4 regions of the Micromonospora peucetia genome follow, and region 4 is predicted to be linked to each of the others. Evidence: riboswitches for the same ligand, from Rfam matches in the RefSeq annotation. Region 4 holds a riboswitch; each other region holds the start of a gene.

Region 1 (3,953 bases), 2.7 Mb from region 4:
CTCCATCAGCGGAGCCCGCAAGAGCGGTGACGCGTACGACGCGAAGTCCGGCTTCGGTGTCTGGGCCAACCCGATGCCGGAGGCAGGGCAGGGGCCGGCCGTCGGGTCGGTCACCTTCAACAACCTTCGCCTGAGCAACAACGCGGTGGACATCCAGAACACCACCCCGACGTTCACCATCAACCGCAACTGACCCACCCCGGTCGCCCGAGCGGCGGCCGGACTCCCGGGCGGTGCGGCCACTGGACACCCGGTGGCCGTACCGCCCGACCCGTCGGGCCGCCCGACCCGTCGGCCCGGGCGTGCGCTGGCCGGGGCGCGATGCCGGTCGGGCCTCCGCCCGGTCAGTGGGCCGGGGCGCCGTGCCGGCCGGCGCCGGCGGCGAACCGGGCCGCCCCGGCGATCGCGTCGGCGGCCAGCGACTCCATTCCGTACGCCAGCTCGACCTCCAGCGCCGCCTCTTCCGGCAGGCCGGCGCCGGCGAGCAGCGCCGCCCGGTCGTTGCGCAGGCAGGTCTGCGGGTGCCGGGCGATCTCGGCCGCCAGCCGCTCGGCCGCCGCCCGGGACTCACCCGGCGCGACCAGCCGGTTCACCAACCCCATGTCGTACGCCTCCTCGGCCGGCACCGGACGCCCGGTGAGGATCAGGTCCATCGCCCGGCTCTCGCCGATCAGCCGGGGCAACCGGACCGTGCCTCCGTCGATCAACGGCACCCCCCAGCGGCGGCAGAACACCCCGAGCACCGCGTCGGACTCGGCGACCCGCAGATCGCACCAGAGCGCCAACTCCAGCCCGCCGGCAACCGCGTGACCGGAGATCGCGGCGATCACCGGCTTGCTGAGCGTCATCCGGGTCGGACCCATCGGGCCGTCCCCCTGCGCCTCGACCCGGTTGCCGCTCGGGGTGCCGATGGCCTTCAGGTCGGCCCCGGCGCAGAACGTGCCGCCGGCCCCCCAGAGCACGGCCACCGAGGCGTCGGGGTCGGCCTCGAAGGCGTGGAACGCGTCGGCCAGCGCCCGGGCAGTCGGCCCGTCGACCGCGTTGCGGGCCGCCGGCCGGTCCAGGATCACCGTGGTCACCGCTGCCGCGCGTTCGACGCGTACCCCCATCGGGACAGCATGCCCCGGCGGTGCCGGTGGCGCCAGGGTGTCAGCGCCGGCGGCCTGCGCCGGGCGGACCAGCGCCGGCCGACCAGCAGCGGGCGGGAGGAGAGTGCGTACACCCGGACCACAGTGGCCGCGGACGGCCGCGACCGGATTTCCATGCCCGCCCGGCCGGGGCGGGCCGGCCGGCGCTAGCATTCCCGACGGCACGATCATGTGAGGTGCCCCGCGCGAGCGGGGAGAATCGGGAAGCCGGTGCGAATCCGGCACGGGCCCGCCGCGGTGACCGGGGAGCCACCGTCCACGCGTACGCGCAGCCACTGGTCCGGACGGACCGGGAAGGCGGACGGCCAGGCGTCGATCCGGGAGTCCGAAGACCGGCCTCGCGTCCGGTGCCCACCCCTTCGGGCGTGGGCCGAGCGCAGCGGGAGCCTGCCTTGGATCTTTACGACGTCATCCACCGCCGTCGGGACGTACGCGCCCAGTTCACCGGGGCGCCGGTGCCCGAGGAGAAGCTGCACCGGGTGCTGGCGGCGGCACACGCCGCACCGAGCGTCGGCTACTCGCAGCCCTGGGACTTCGTCGTGGTCCGTGACCCGGAGCTGCGCAGCCGGTTCCACCGGCACGTCCACACCGAGCGGGACAGCTTCGCCGCCACGCTCGAAGGGGAAGCGGCCGAGCGGTTCGCCCGGATCAAGATTGACGGGGTGCTGGAGTCGACCCTGTCGGTGGTGGTCACCCACGACCAGGCCCGGGGCGGCCCCGCCGTGCTCGGCCGGCACGCCATCGCCGACACCGGGCTCTACTCGACCTGCCTCGCCATCCAGAACCTCTGGCTCGCCGCGACCGCCGAAGGGCTCGGGGTGGGCTGGGTGTCCTTCTACCGGGAGCCCTGGCTCGCCGACCTGCTCGGCATCCCCGACGGGGTCCGGCCGGTGGCATGGCTCTGCCTCGGGCCGGTCACCCACTTCGAGCCCGTCCCCGATCTGGCCCGGCACGGCTGGCGGCAGAAGCGCCCACTGGCCGAGGCGATCCACCACGACCGCTGGGCGGCACCGGGGAGCTGAGCCGTCCGGCGGCGTGCTCCCGCCGGGCGCGTCCCGTTACGGGCCGGCCGGTGGTGTCGTCACGTAACGCTGCGGATCTGTCACCGCCGACCGGTTTGCGGTCACTCCTGCCGGGAAGGCGGTACGGGTGCGAGCAATACTGACGAAGATCGAGCAGGCTTCCGGCCTGGACCGGGTCGGTGACCGGTTGCAGCGGGCCGTCCAGACCACCCTCCGACCGCAGCGGGTCCGTGACCTGTTGCACGGCGTCTGGCTGGGACATCCGCTGCACCCGGCGATGGTGCAGGTGCCGGTCGGCGCGTGGATCAGCACGGCGGTGCTGGACCTGATGCCGGGGCAGCGCCGGGCCGCCACCACTCTCTGCGCGGTGGGCACGGTCAGCGCCCTTCCGGCTGCGGTCGCCGGCCTCAACGACTGGGCGGCACTGGCTCGCGACCAGCGCCGGGTCGGCCTGGTGCACGCCGCCGCCAACGGCGTCGGCATGGCGTTCTACGCCGGCTCGGTGGCCGCCCGGATGGCTGGCCGGCACAACCTTGGCCGTACGCTCGGCTTCCTCGGGCTCGGTGCCGCCAGCATGGGGGCGTACCTTGGCGGGCACCTGGCGTACTCGCAGGGCGCGCAGGTCAACCAGAGCATCTCCGAGCTGCACCGGATGACCGACGGCTGGCACTCGATCGCGGACATGGCCGCGCTGCCGCAGCGCGAGCTGATCACCCGCGAGGTCGACGACGTCTCGGTGATCCTCTACCGGCACGGCGACGAGGTCACCGTCATGCTGGAACGCTGCCCGCACCAGAGTGGCCCGCTGGGCCAGGGCGAGGTGCGGGAGATCGACGGGCACGCGTGCGTGGTCTGCCCGTGGCACGGCAGCACGTTCCGGCTCAACGGCGGCGAGGTGGTGCACGGCCCGTCCGGAAACGACCAGCAGGTTCTGCCGACCCGCATCGTCAACGGTGTCCTGGAGACCCGCCTCCCCTGACCTGTCCCGCTCCCAACCCGGGCCCTCGCCCCCCTCTGTTCATGCGGGCGGGTCAGGAGCGGCGGTGGCGGCCGGTCGGGATGTCGCGGACAGCGTCGACGTGGGCCCTGTCGTGGCTGGTCGGGTGCGCGAGGTCGTGGGTACCGGTGTCGGAGGCGCTCTGGCCGGTCGCGATCGCGTTGCCTCGCGGGGCGGCGCCGGTGCCCCGGTTTCCCGCGCCGCCCCCGGTCGCGGCGGTGCCGGCGCGGGTGCCGGCGCGGGTGGTGGCGTCACGGCGGGTGGTGGCGTCACGGCGGGTGGTGGTGCCACGGCGGGCGGCAGCGGTGGTGCGGACGGCGCCGGCCGGTACGTGGCCTGGACGACGGCGCAGGCCCAGGACCGCACCGATCTGCGCGCCGACGATGCTCGCCACCGCCAGTACGGCGGAGACCGCCAGCGGTCGGTTCACCCGATCGGGCTCGCCGGCCCGCGCGGCTCCCACCGTCACCGTCGGGACCTCGCCGGCGTTCGGGTCTGCCTGGGGCGGCGCCGGAGCCTCGGCCCCCGGTGGGGGCGGGGTCACCCCGGCCTGGTCGGGCGCTGGCTGCGGGGCCGGCCGGACGGGCGAGGGCGGTGTCGGGCGGGAGACGAGGCGCCCGGTGGCGTGCCGGCGGGCACCCTGGTCCTCGGCGTTCCCAGGAAGCCTCAGCAACTGGCCGGGGTGGATCCGGTCGGGGTCGCCGAGTCGGTTCAGCTCGGCCAACTCCCGGTAGTCGGCGAACTCGTCCAGGTAGCGCTGGGCGACGGCACCCAGGTGGTCGCCCC
Region 2 (3,953 bases), 3.0 Mb from region 4:
TGGCGTGCGGGTCGGCGACCCAGATGATGACGAACGAGGTCGCCGCCCCGCAGAGCTGCGCGACGGCCACGCCGGCCAGCACCACCCTTGTGGGGGCCAGCGCGGCCCGCCGGCCGGCCACCGCGGCCACGACCGCGAACGCGGCCAGCGCCCCGGCGAAGGCGCCCCCGGTGAGCGCGGCGACCCCGCCGCCGAAGCCCAGGACGAGGACCGCGACCGCGCCGAGCGACGCCCCCGAGGAGACCCCGAGCAGGTACGGGTCGGCCAGCGGATTGCGGGTGACGGTCTGCATCACCGCGCCGACGGCGGCCAGCCCGCCCCCCACCGCGGCGGCCCCGAGCACCCGGGGCAGGCGCAGCCGCCAGACGATGTGCTCACGCAGCAGCGGCACCTCGGCGTGCGGGAGTCCCAGGCGGTCGGCCACGACCGACCAGACCGTCGACACGGGAATGTCGGCCGGCCCGACGGTGACGGCCACGCCGATCGACACGACCAGACCCGCCAGCAGGGCCACCAGCAGCGCCGCCAGGCCGACCGGGTGCGTCGCGCGGAACCCGGCTTGGCGGACGGGTCCGGAGTCGGTGGGCCGGGTCGGGTCGGCGGCGGCGCGGTAGGTCGGATCGGCGGCGGCGCGGCGGACCACGGCGGTCAGCGGTCCGCCCCGGCGGGGAGCTGCGCCACGCCCGCGGCCAGCGCCTCGACGCCGAGCACGACGCGTACGCCGGCGGAGGTGGACGAGAACGGGATGACGACGAAGCGTTGCCCGGCCACGGCGGGCAGGTCCTTGAGGCTGGGGTGCCGGGTCAGGAAGGCCCGCTTCGCGGCGGCCGGGTCCCAGCCCGCGTCGACCAGCACGATCGCGTCGGGGTCTCGGTCCGCCACCGCCTCCCAGCTGGTGTTGGCCCAGCCGCCGGTGAGGTCGCCGAAGGCGTTGCCCACCCCGACGGCCGACATGATCATGTTGGGGCCGCCGCAGCAGGCGCCCACGCTCGGGGCGTCGGTGCCGGCGTCCCACCAGAGCACGGAGACGTCCCGTGCGCCGCCGATCCGGGCGACGGCCGTGGCGATCCGGGCCCGCTGGTCGGCGATGAGCTTCTCGGCCCGCTCCGGCACCCCGAAGACGGCCGCCACGTCCCGGATCTCGGCGAACACGTCCTCGACAGTCAGCCTCGCCGGCCGGTGCTGCTTCGGGCATCCGGCCCGCGAGAGGTACGTGCCGATGCCGAGTCCCGACAGCGCGGCGCGGTCGCCGACACCCTCGTCGCCGAAGGCACTGTGGAACGAGGCGTAGACGAAGTCGGGTGTCGCCTCCAGCAGTTTCTCCTTCGCCGGGTACCTGTCCGACAGCACCGGCACGGCGGCGTACGCGACGGCGTGCTCCGGCAGGATCGCGTCGTCCAGGTACGCCGTGCCGGCCATGCGATCGGCGAGGCCGAGCGCCAGCATGATCTCCGTGGCGGGCTGGTTCAGGGTCACCGCCCGCTCGGGCGGGGCGGGGACGGTGACCGGCGTACCGCAGTTGGTCAGCGTGACCGGGGCGGCGGACGGCGGGGGCGTCGTGGCCGGATCGTCCGTGGCGCACGCGCCGAGCAGGACGACGAGGACGGACAGGGGCGCGGCAACGCGCCGGGACAGGGTGGACCGCACAGCGCGCACGCGCATCGGGACTGCCTTCCAACACCTCGTGGACGGGTCATCGCAGTGCCGTGGCCGGTCTCCTGGCTGACGGGAGGTGCGTCCGTGGCCGGCCTTCCCAGGCGTGTGACGCCCAGTGACCTCTTACGACGAGGGCCGCGAACTTCCCGATCACAGTGGCGAGGGCCGCACCGGTCTTCCACCGGCTTCCCGAACACCACGGCAGCGTCACCATAGCCGCCCGCCGGCCCGGAAGTCACGGTGACGAACACCATCGGGGACGGTCGAACCGAGGGCGCTCGGCCGGACACCGCCCTGTCAGGACTGCGGCGGGGACGGCAGGTCGACCACCCGGGTTGCCCAGCGGGCCATCAGCGCCGGGTCGTGGGTGATGAGCAGGACCCCGGCCGCGTGCTGCCGCTGGTAGTCGGTGATGACGGCCGCGAGGTACGCCTGGGTGGAGGCGTCGAGCATGGCGGTGGCCTCGTCGCAGAGCAGGTAGTCCGGCTGGTGCACCAGCGCGCGGGCGAGGCAGGCGCGTTGCAGTTGCCCGTCGCTGACCGCGTGCGGGCGGCGGGCGAGCAGGTCGGGCGTGAGGCCGACGAGGTCGGCCAGCTCCGCCGCCCGGGCTCGCGCCGGTTCCTCGGGTGTGCCGGTGGCGCGCAGCGGTTCGGCGATGATGTCGGCGAGACTCAGCCGGGGGTCGGTGGCGGCGCGGGGGCTCTGGAACAGGATCGCGACGCGGGTACGGACGGCGGCGGGCAGCCGGTGCCGGGCGCCCGGCACCCGTTGGCCGTCGAGGGTGACGTGCCCGGCCTCGGGGGCGTGCAGCAGGGCGAGGACCCGGGCGAGGGTGGACTTGCCGCTGCCCGAGGGCCCACGCAGCCCTACCGTCTCGCCGGGGGCGACGCGCAGGTCGACGCCGTCGAGGACGCGCCGGCCGCCGTAGGAGACCGCGACCTGGTGGACGGCGAGCGCGGTGCTGGTCATGCCGGCGCTCCGAGGGTCAGCGGGTGGTGGCAGGCGGCCCGGCCCGGGACGCCCGCCGAGGGCACCGGCGGGGTGCGGCAGAGGTCGGTGGCGCGCCCGCAGCGCGGCGCGAAGGCGCAGCCGTCGGGCAGGTCGGTGAGCATCGGCGGGTGGCCGGGGACCGGCCGGAAGGCCCGCTCGGGCAGGGCGTCGAGCAGGCCTGCGGTGTAGGGGTGGGCGGGCGCCGCGAACAGCTCGCCGGTGGGCCGCCGTTCGACGATCCGGCTGGCGTACATGACGGCCACGGTGTCGGCGACCCGGCGGGCGGCGGCCAGGTCGTGGGTGATGAGCAGGACGGCGCCACCGGCGTCACAGCGGCGGCGCAGCAGGTCGAGGGTGTGGTCGACCAGGGGACGGTCAAGGCCCGTGGTCGGTTCGTCGGCGAGCAGCAGCGGCGGGTCGGGGGCGAGGGCGAGGGCGGTGGCCAGGCGTTGGGCCATGCCGCCGGACAGCTCGTGGGGATAGCGGTCCAGGTCGACGGGGTCGAGACCGACGTCGGCGGCGACCCGCTCGGCCGCCGCGGGCGCCTCACGCCGGGTACGCCCGTGGGCGCGCAGGGTCTCCTCCAGCAGCCGCCGCCCCGTCCGTACGGGAGTCAGCGCGGTGGCCGGGCTCTGCGGCACCAGCCCGACCGCGCGTCCGCGTACGGCGCGGGCGAGGTGACGCTCGGAGGCGCCGACCAGGTCGACCGGCTCCCCGGCGGCTGGGCGCAGGCGGGCGTGCCCCGTGACGGTGGCGTTGCCGGGAAGCAGGCCGAGCAGGGCGTGGGCGAGCACCGACTTGCCGCAGCCGGACTCCCCCACCACCGCCAGCAGTTCGCCGGGTTGGACGGTCAGGTGCAGGTCGGTGACGGCCTGCACCACGGCGTCGCGGAGTTGGAAGCGGACGGTCAGCCCGTCGACCTCCAGCAGGGCGGGCCGACCATCGGTGCCGGTGCCGGCGGTGCCGCTCGTCATGGCGGTGGAGTCGGGCGTCGCGGTGGAGTCGGCCGGTACGGCGGCGGGCTCGCGGGTGGTGGTCACAGGTTCAGCTCCGCTCGTACTCGCGGGTCGAGACGGTCGCGCCACCGGCCGGTGAGGGCGGCCAGGGCCAGCGTGACGACGACGAGAAGCAGACCGGGCACGATGCTCGCCCACCAGGCGCCGGTGAGCAGGGACCGCTGCCCGTCGTTGATCATGTTGCCGACGGAGGCCAGGTGCGGGGGCAGACCGAGACCGAGGAAGGACAGCGCCGTCTCGTGCCAGACGGCGTGCGGCACCATCAGCGTGGTGGCCAGCGCCAACCGGGGC
Region 3 (3,953 bases), 1.3 Mb from region 4:
GGGGCCTGATAGGTGACGGGTGGGCCCGGTTGCAGGGCGACCGGCATCGACAGCCCGGAGAGTTGACTGATGTCGAGGCCAGCCGGCCCCTTGGCGAAATCTGCCGGACTCAGCCAGGAGCAGTTCACCCACGAATAGATGGTGCGGGCCTCGTCCACGGTGGCGGCCCAGTCTGGCGCCACCCCGAACACAGAGGCCACACAGACAGGCCGTGGACCGGGCTCCCGGGTGACTTCGGTGCGGAAGGTCGGGTCGTGTTCGAGCGTCTCCACGACCCGCGCGGCGAGTTGGTCCCGTAGCGGTGTGGGCAGCTTCCGCTCGCTGGGCGCGGGCGCGGACACCCACGACACCAGAAAGGCGCCGGACACCGCGACGGACAGCAGGACGAACGCCAGCACCCACCAGCTACGCATGCGCGATACGAGCGCGAAATCCTGGGCAGGCCCTGCGGTCACAGGCGCGAGGCTATTCGACCGCACGAGTTCTTGGGGAACCGCGAGCGTACGGCCACGTGGGACGGGCCGGCCAACGCGCACGTCCTCAACTGCCGCGACCCGCGGTCCCGGTACGTGGCGCAGGAGCGGCGGCGCCCAGCACGCGGTCGAGAGTGGCCGGCGCCCCTGCCCGAGCGGGGCGGGTGCTGACCTGTCGCCGGCAGGGCGCACCGGTTCCGGAGGCGAAAATCTTCGTCGGCTGGACCAAGTTACGTAGACATCTTTCACCGGGCATCGATCTGCCGCTATATTGCGGGCACTGTCGATCTCTTCGGTTCCTGATGACGAGGTGCTCATGCGCGACAACCCGACGCTTCGGCGGCGTACCCTGCTGGCGGCCATTGCCGGTGCTGCGGCCGTCCCCGTCGTTGCCAGCCCTGCCTGGGCTGCGTTGCCCAAGGTGTACATCGACCCGGGCCACGGCGGCACCGACCCCGGGGCGGTCGGCAACGGGCTGCAGGAGAAGGCCCTGACGCTCGACATCTCCCTGCAACTGCGCAGCATCCTGCTGGCCAACTGGGGTGTCGACGTCCGCATGTCCCGGACGACCGACATCACCCGCAGCCTGGCCTACCGCACCGACGACGCCAACGCGTGGGGCGCGAACCTGCTCGTCAGCGTGCACATCAACTCCGGCGGCGGCACCGGCTTCGAGAGCTATCGGTACCCGACGGCGAGCGGCGCCACCGTCAACCTGCACAACGCGCTGCACCCGAGGGTGATCGCCGCCCAGCGGACGATCGGTTCGGTCACCGACCGGGGGCTGAAGACCGCGAACTTCCACATGCTGCGCGAGGCGGCCATGCCCTCGGTGCTCACCGAGAATCTCTTCATCGACACCCTCGCCGACGCGAACCTGCTCAAGCGGGCCGACTTCATCACCGCCACCGCCCGGGGGCACGCGCAGGGCATCGCCGCCTACCTCGGCCTGAGCACTCCCAACCCGCCCACGTTCAGCGTCATCGTGGACAACGCCACCGCGGGGCGGTTCACGGCGAGCACCAACTGGGGCACGTCCTCCTACTCGGCCCAGCGCTACGGGGCCGACTACCGCTTCGCCAACCCCACGCCCGCCAGCGACGCCGCCTGGTTCAAGGTGAACATTCCGGCGGCCGGGAACTACCGGGTCGAGGTGCGGTACCCCGCCGACGCCGGTTACAGCAGCTCGGCTCCGCACGTCGTCGTCACCTCCGCGGGCAACCGTACGGTCAATGTGGACCAGCGCTCCAACGGTGGCACCTGGCGCTCGCTGGGTGACTTCCCCCTCGCCGCGGGCGACCGCAACGTGGTCGGGGTGAGTCGCTGGACCAGCGCCACCGGCTACGTCGTGGCCGACGCGGTCCGGGTCACCCGGGTCTAGCGCTACGCCAGACGGGCGGGTCGGGTCGCGTGAGGATGCGGCCCGGCCCGCCCGTCTGGCGTAGGCGTCCCGCGGCGCCCACCGGCCGTCCACCGTCACCGGCGGCGGTAGGCCGCCCAGGGGGCGATCGACGGGCGTCACCCGGGTCGCCGTCGACACGCCCGAGACCGACATGTTGGGTGTGACAACGGCGCTGTCCCTATATATGGTGTCGGCGCAGCTGGTTCGACCGCTCATCCGGGGCGGTCGAGGCAAGAGGGAACCCGGTGGGAATCCGGGACTGCCCCGCAGCGGTGAGTGGGAACGACCGCCGTCATCAGCACTGGGCCGCCCGCGGCCTGGGAAGCGACGGCCAGTAGGAGACCGGCGAAGTCCGGTCACGCCCGCGAGTCCGAAGACCTGCCAGTGCGCCGTACGCCCGCATCCGGGTGTGTGGCGGTCCGAGGCCGCGTGGGACGGCCGACGCCATCCCGACGCGTGCCCCGCGCCGCGTCGTCGTCGGTGTCCGCTCCCCGCGTGCCCAGGAAGTCCGTCTGGGATCAAGGCTCGCGAGGAGTGAGTGGTGACAGTCACCGAGGTTGTTCCGGCCGCCGGTACGGCGTCCGACGATGCGGCCCTGGCCGGCCAGCGGCGGCCGCAGATGCACGTCCGCAAGCGCGACGGCGGCACCGAACCGGTCGACGTCAACAGGATCGTCCGGGCCGTCGAGCGGTGGGCCGACGACCTCGCCGACGTCGACCCGCTGCGGGTGGCGACCCGGACGATCAGCGGCCTGTACGACGGAGCGACGACGGCCGAGTTGGACCGGCTGTCCATCCAGACCGCCGCCGAGATGATCGGTGAGGAGCCGCAGTACTCGCGGCTGGCCGCCCGCCTGCTGGCCGGGTACGTCGACAAGGAGGTCCGCAGGCAGGACATCGGCTCGTTCAGCGAGGCGATCCGTCGGGGCCACGCCGAGGGCCTGATCGGCGACGACACCGCCGCGTTCGTCGCCGCCCACGCCGCCGCCCTCGACGACGCCGTCGATCCGCGTGGCGACCTGCGGTTCGAGTACTTCGGGCTACGCACGGTCTACGACCGGTACCTGCTGCGCCACCCGACGAGCCGGCTGGTGCTGGAGACCCCGCAGTACTGGCTGCTGCGGGTGTCCTGCGGCCTGTCCCAGACACCGGACGAGGCGATCGGGTTCTACCGGTTGATGTCGAGCCTGGCGTACCTGCCGAGTTCGCCGACGTTGTTCAACTCCGGCACCCGGCACACCCAGATGTCCTCCTGCTATCTGGTCGACTCCCCGCGCGACGAACTCGACTCGATCTACCAGCGGTACGCGCAGGTGGCGAACCTGTCGAAGTTCGCCGGGGGGATCGGCATCGCGTTCTCCCGGGTCCGTTCCCGGGGCGCGCTGATCAGGGGCACCAACGGGCAGTCCAACGGGATCGTGCCGTGGCTGCGGACGCTGGACGCCTCGGTGGCGGCGGTCAACCAGGGCGGCCGGCGCAAGGGTGCGGCCTGCGTCTACCTGGAGCCGTGGCACCCGGACGTCGAGGAGTTCCTGCAGTTGCGGGACAACACCGGCGAGGACGCCCGGCGGACCCACAACCTGAACCTGGCCAACTGGATTCCGGACGAGTTCATGCGGCGGGTGGAGTCCGACGGGGTGTGGTCGCTGTTCGACCCGGACGTGGTGCCGGAGCTGCCGGACCTGTGGGGGGATGAGTTCGACGCGGCGTACCGGGCGGCCGAGGAACAGGGCCGGTACGTGCGGCAGGTCCGGGCCCGGGAGCTGTACGGGCGGATGATGCGGACCCTGGCCCAGACCGGCAACGGCTGGATGACGTTCAAGGACGCCGCGAACCGGCTGTGCAACCAGACCGCCGAGCCGGGCAACGTGGTGCACCTGTCCAACCTGTGCACCGAGATCATCGAGGTTTCCAGCGACGCCGAGACCGCCGTGTGCAACCTCGGCTCGGTCAACCTCGCCGCCCACCTGACCGCTGGCGGCATCGACTGGGAGCGGCTGCGTGCCACCGTCCGCACCGCCGTCACGTTCCTCGACCGGGTCATCGACATCAACTACTACCCGACGTCGCAGGCGGCGG
Region 4 (3,953 bases):
CTCCTGCGGGGCCAGCACCAGCCCGGCCCGCGCGTCCGTCTCGGCCTGATCGAACGCGTTGCGTCGAACGTGCAGGTTGACCAGGGCGATCCGGGCGTCGAGGTGCCGGGGGTCGATTGTCAGCACACGTTCCAGATCGTCACGCGTCCGCTCGGCACGGCCCCTCTCCTGTTGGAGCATGGCCCGGTTGTAGTACGCCTCCGGCAGGTGTGGTCCCAGGCGGATCGCGGTGTCGTAGTCCCTGATCGCGGCCCGTGGCCGCCCCGCCGCCCGATGCAGGGCGGCCCGGTCCACGTAGTACTCGCAGTTGTCGGGGTCCTGGGCGATCACGGTGTCGAGGTCCGTCAGGGCCTGCGCCGGATCGCCCAGGGCGAGATGCACCTGCGCCCGGTTGTGGCATAGCCGGGCCAGGTCCTGCGGGCGCTCGCCGGGGGCGAGCACCGCGGCCAGCCGGGCCAGCCCGTCGTCGATCAGCCGGAGCGCGGAGGCGGGATCGCCCTCCCTGCTGTCCAGCAGGGCCAGGCCCTGCTCGTAGAAGACGGTGGACAGCACCCGCTGCCGCGGGTCGTCCAGCCCGGCGGCGAGGTGAAGCGCCTTCTCCAGCCAGTGCCGCGCCTGCGCCGGGTCCTGGTCGGCGGCCGGCAGGTGCCGGGCGTACAGCATGGCGGTGGCGTACGCGGCCGACATGGCGATCTTGGGGTTGTCGGTGACGGCGCGGGCTTCGTGGTAGAGGTCGAGGGCTTCGGTGGGGCGGTCCAGCGCCGCCAGGGCGGTGGCCAGGCCGGTGGTAAACGCCCACCAGTGCCGCAGGTCGCCGTCCGGAGTCACCGCGGCGCGCCCGCGTCGGGCGGTTCGGGCCGCGTGATGATAGAAGCCGCGGGCCAGACTGTCGCCCAGGGCCGTGCGCATCGTCTCCAGTGTCGGGGCGGCCGTTGCCGCCCGGCGGGGGCCGCTGTCGTGCAGGTCGAGGCTCACGGGAGACGGGCCGAGTCGGCGCGTCAGCGCGTCCAGTAGCTCGCGGGTGGTTTCGTCGGCGCTTCCGACGTGCGTGAACCGCACCGTGACCGGGCGACGGAGCCGGTCTGCCCAGACCGCCACGAACTCGGCCGCACCGTAGGCCAGGTAGGCGGTGCGTCGGGCCGGATGGAACCGGATCGGCTCCTCCTCGGCGGCCGGTCGTGCCGTGCTGTCCAGGCGGGGAGCGATGGCGTGCAGCTCGATCCTGTGGCGGGACGCCAGGCGGGGGCGGTCGGCGGCGATTCGGCCAAGGAAGGCCGCGACTCCGGCGTACGGCCCGTGATCGCGGTGGCAGTCGTAGCCGCCCGGCTCGTCGGTCATGGCCGGGCCGATCGCCGCAGGGGCGGGCGCCCGGGAGCGCCCGCCGTGTCGGCTGCTACCAGCACCACTCGATCCAGAGCCGACGGGCCCCGGACAGCAGGCGCAGCGAACTCTTGCGACGGACGGTCATCTTCCTCATGAGACACCTCCATTGTGGATCACTCCGGGACGGATCAGAGCGTAATCGAGATCCTTGGATATGTGGAGATGGCTCGCGTTAGTGTGTCTGGAGCCCTGCACACTCATCGTCGCCGCCGACAGATCTCGTGTCGGCGAAAGCGTTCGTGTCCGGACACGGAACGTGAGGCTGAGGCCTGAGCAGGTGCGCCATGTCTGACGGTTCACGTTTCTTGGTCTCGCCGGAGCGGAGATCCGCCCGCTGAGCTGCCCTTCCCGGCGCGATCACGAACGCCCGGCCAGATCCAGGCTTGCCCCCCGGTGTCGGGGCTGGATAGCCTCTCGCCGTCAAGGTGTACGGGAATCCGGTGTGATACCGGTGCGGCCCTCGCCACTGTGACCGGGGAGCGACCTCCGACTATGCCACTGGGCTCACGCCTGGGAAGGCCGGAGGGAGCGTCGATCCGGGAGCCAGGAGACCGACCTTGACAGTGATCTCGTCCACGAGGTGTTGGAGAGGAAGGTCTTCGATGCACATTGCCGAGGGGTATCTCCCCCCGGTGCAGGCCGCCGCGTGGTTCGCGGTGTCCGCGCCGTTCGTCGTCCATGGCAGCCGGGCGCTGGTCCGCCAGGTCCGACGCGATCCAGAGTCGAAGCTGCTGCTGGGCGCTGCCGGAGCCTTCACCTTCGCGCTGTCGGCGTTGAAGATTCCGTCGGTGACCGGCTCCTGTTCCCACCCCACCGGGACCGGTCTGGGGGCGGCGTTGTTCCGCCCACCGGTAATGAGCGTGCTGGGCGGGATCGTCCTGCTCTTCCAGGCGGTGCTGCTCGCCCATGGCGGTCTGACCACGCTGGGAGCCAACATCTTCTCCATGGCGATCGTGGGGCCATGGGTCGCCTACGCCGTCTTCGTCCTGGCTCGGCGGCTGGGCGGCAGCCTCGAGGTGGGCATCTTCCTCGCCGCCGGGCTCGGTAACCTCGCGACCTACTGCGTCACCTCCGTACAGCTGGCCCTGGCCTTCCCCGACCCGGCCACAGGCCTGCTCGGTGCGGTCGCGAAATTCGGCGGCATCTTCGCCGTCACCCAAATTCCGCTGGCGATCAGCGAAGGGCTGCTGTCGGTGCTGGTGATCCGTCTGCTGGCCCGGATCAGCGGTGACGAGCTGCGGCGCCTCGGAGTCCTGCGACCGAAGACGGTGGAGGTGCCGGCATGAAGCGTTTCACCCGGATCAACCTGCTCCTGCTGCTGGCGGTCGTCGCGCTGGCGATCGCGCCACTGGTGCTGGGGCTCGGCGACTCCGCCGAGGAGCCCTTCATCGGCGCCGACGCGCTCGCCGAGCAGACCATCATCGAGGACCACCCGGACCACGAGCCCTGGTTCTCCTCGATCTACGAGCCGCCGTCCGGCGAGATCGAGTCCGGCCTGTTCGCGTTGCAGGCGGCGTTGGGCGCGGGCTTCCTGGGCTACTACTTCGGGGTGGCTCGCACCCGCGCCCGGCAGCGGCCGGCCGATACCGACACGTCCGTCGGCTAGTGTTCGCCCTTGACGTGACCGCGCACAACGGGCGGTGGCGGCTACGGCATCCCGGCGAGAAGGCGTTCCTCGCTTTCGGGCTGCTCGCCTGCGCGGTGGCGCTGCCGACCTGGCCGGGTGCCGTGCTGTCGGGCGGTACGGCCGCGGCGCTGCTGCTGGGTCCCGCCCGGGTGTCGGCGGTGGTGCTGCTCCGAGCGGCCCGGGTGCCGGTGCTGTTCGTCACCACCTCCGCGGTGCCGCTGCTGGTCGCGGTGCAGCCGTCGGGCGGGGTGAGCTGGAATCCGAACGGTGCCGGGGAGGCGCTGACCGCTACCGGCCGGGCGCTGGCCGCGCTGCTGTGCCTGCTGTTGTTCAGCGCCACGACCCCGCTGTCCGACGTGATCCCACGGCTGCGTCGGCTCGGGGTGCCGGCGGCGGTCACGGAGGTCGCCGGCGTGACGTACCGGATGATCTTCCTGCTCGTCGACAGTCTGCGTACGGTGCGGGAGGCGCAGGCCGCGCGGCTTGGCTACCGGTCCTGGCGCACGGCGTACCGGTCACTGGCGGGGCAGGCAGCCGCCGTGTTCGTCCGGGCCTTCGCCCGCGCCCGCCGGCTGGAGGAGGGGCTGGCCCTGCGGGGCTACGTCGGTTCGCTTGCCGTGCAGGTCGAACCGCGGCGCGTCTCCCCCGGCTTCGTGGCAGCGACCCTGGCGCTGCTGGCCGCTGTCGTCGTCGCCTCGCTCAGACTGCGGGGACCTTCGTGACCGACGTCCTGCTGCGGCTGTCCGGGGTGGAATTCGCGTACGAACCGGCACGGCCGGTACTGACCGACGTCACGGTCGATGTCGAGACCGGACGGCGACTCGCCGTGCTCGGGCCAAACGGCGGGGGAAAGACGACCCTGTTCCGGCTGGCGGTCGGAGCGCTAGCCCCACAGGTCGGGCACGTCGAGGTGGCCGGCAAGCCGGTGCGGCGTACCCGGGCG

Evidence for each region. A riboswitch is a leader RNA that binds a small molecule or an ion and turns the genes downstream of it on or off. The one in region 4 is predicted to bind cobalamin.
Region 1: linked by a shared signal. The riboswitch ahead of bluB (5,6-dimethylbenzimidazole synthase) and the one ahead of GA0070608_RS20900 (energy-coupling factor ABC transporter permease) in region 4 are both predicted to bind cobalamin.
Region 2: linked by a shared signal. The riboswitch ahead of GA0070608_RS32990 (ABC transporter substrate-binding protein) and the one ahead of GA0070608_RS20900 (energy-coupling factor ABC transporter permease) in region 4 are both predicted to bind cobalamin.
Region 3: linked by a shared signal. The riboswitch ahead of GA0070608_RS26360 (ribonucleoside-diphosphate reductase subunit alpha) and the one ahead of GA0070608_RS20900 (energy-coupling factor ABC transporter permease) in region 4 are both predicted to bind cobalamin.

What each region holds. Positions count from the first base shown of each region.
Region 1 is NZ_FMIC01000002.1:1,816,168-1,820,120, reverse strand. It holds gene GA0070608_RS08545 (discoidin domain-containing protein) at 1-193, shown strand, start outside; gene GA0070608_RS08540 (crotonase/enoyl-CoA hydratase family protein) at 345-1,109, opposite strand; cobalamin riboswitch at 1,311-1,503, shown strand; gene bluB (5,6-dimethylbenzimidazole synthase) at 1,541-2,170, shown strand; gene GA0070608_RS08530 (Rieske (2Fe-2S) protein) at 2,298-3,149, shown strand; partial or broken gene GA0070608_RS08525 (LysM peptidoglycan-binding domain-containing protein) at 3,478-3,953, opposite strand, start outside.
Region 2 is NZ_FMIC01000002.1:1,492,720-1,496,672, forward strand. It holds gene GA0070608_RS31910 (FecCD family ABC transporter permease) at 1-643, opposite strand, end outside; gene GA0070608_RS32990 (ABC transporter substrate-binding protein) at 649-1,662, opposite strand; cobalamin riboswitch at 1,692-1,872, opposite strand; gene GA0070608_RS06960 (ABC transporter ATP-binding protein) at 1,954-2,625, opposite strand; gene GA0070608_RS06965 (ABC transporter ATP-binding protein) at 2,622-3,686, opposite strand; gene GA0070608_RS06970 (ABC transporter permease) at 3,683-3,953, opposite strand, start outside.
Region 3 is NZ_FMIC01000002.1:5,850,889-5,854,841, reverse strand. It holds gene GA0070608_RS26370 (hypothetical protein) at 1-413, opposite strand, end outside; gene GA0070608_RS26365 (golvesin C-terminal-like domain-containing protein) at 790-1,854, shown strand; cobalamin riboswitch at 2,059-2,274, shown strand; gene GA0070608_RS26360 (ribonucleoside-diphosphate reductase subunit alpha) at 2,495-3,953, shown strand, end outside.
Region 4 is NZ_FMIC01000002.1:4,510,728-4,514,680, reverse strand. It holds gene GA0070608_RS20905 (tetratricopeptide repeat protein) at 1-1,338, opposite strand, end outside; cobalamin riboswitch at 1,790-1,957, shown strand; gene GA0070608_RS20900 (energy-coupling factor ABC transporter permease) at 1,986-2,669, shown strand; gene GA0070608_RS20895 (energy-coupling factor ABC transporter substrate-binding protein) at 2,666-2,989, shown strand; gene cbiQ (cobalt ECF transporter T component CbiQ) at 2,989-3,732, shown strand; gene GA0070608_RS20885 (energy-coupling factor ABC transporter ATP-binding protein) at 3,729-3,953, shown strand, end outside.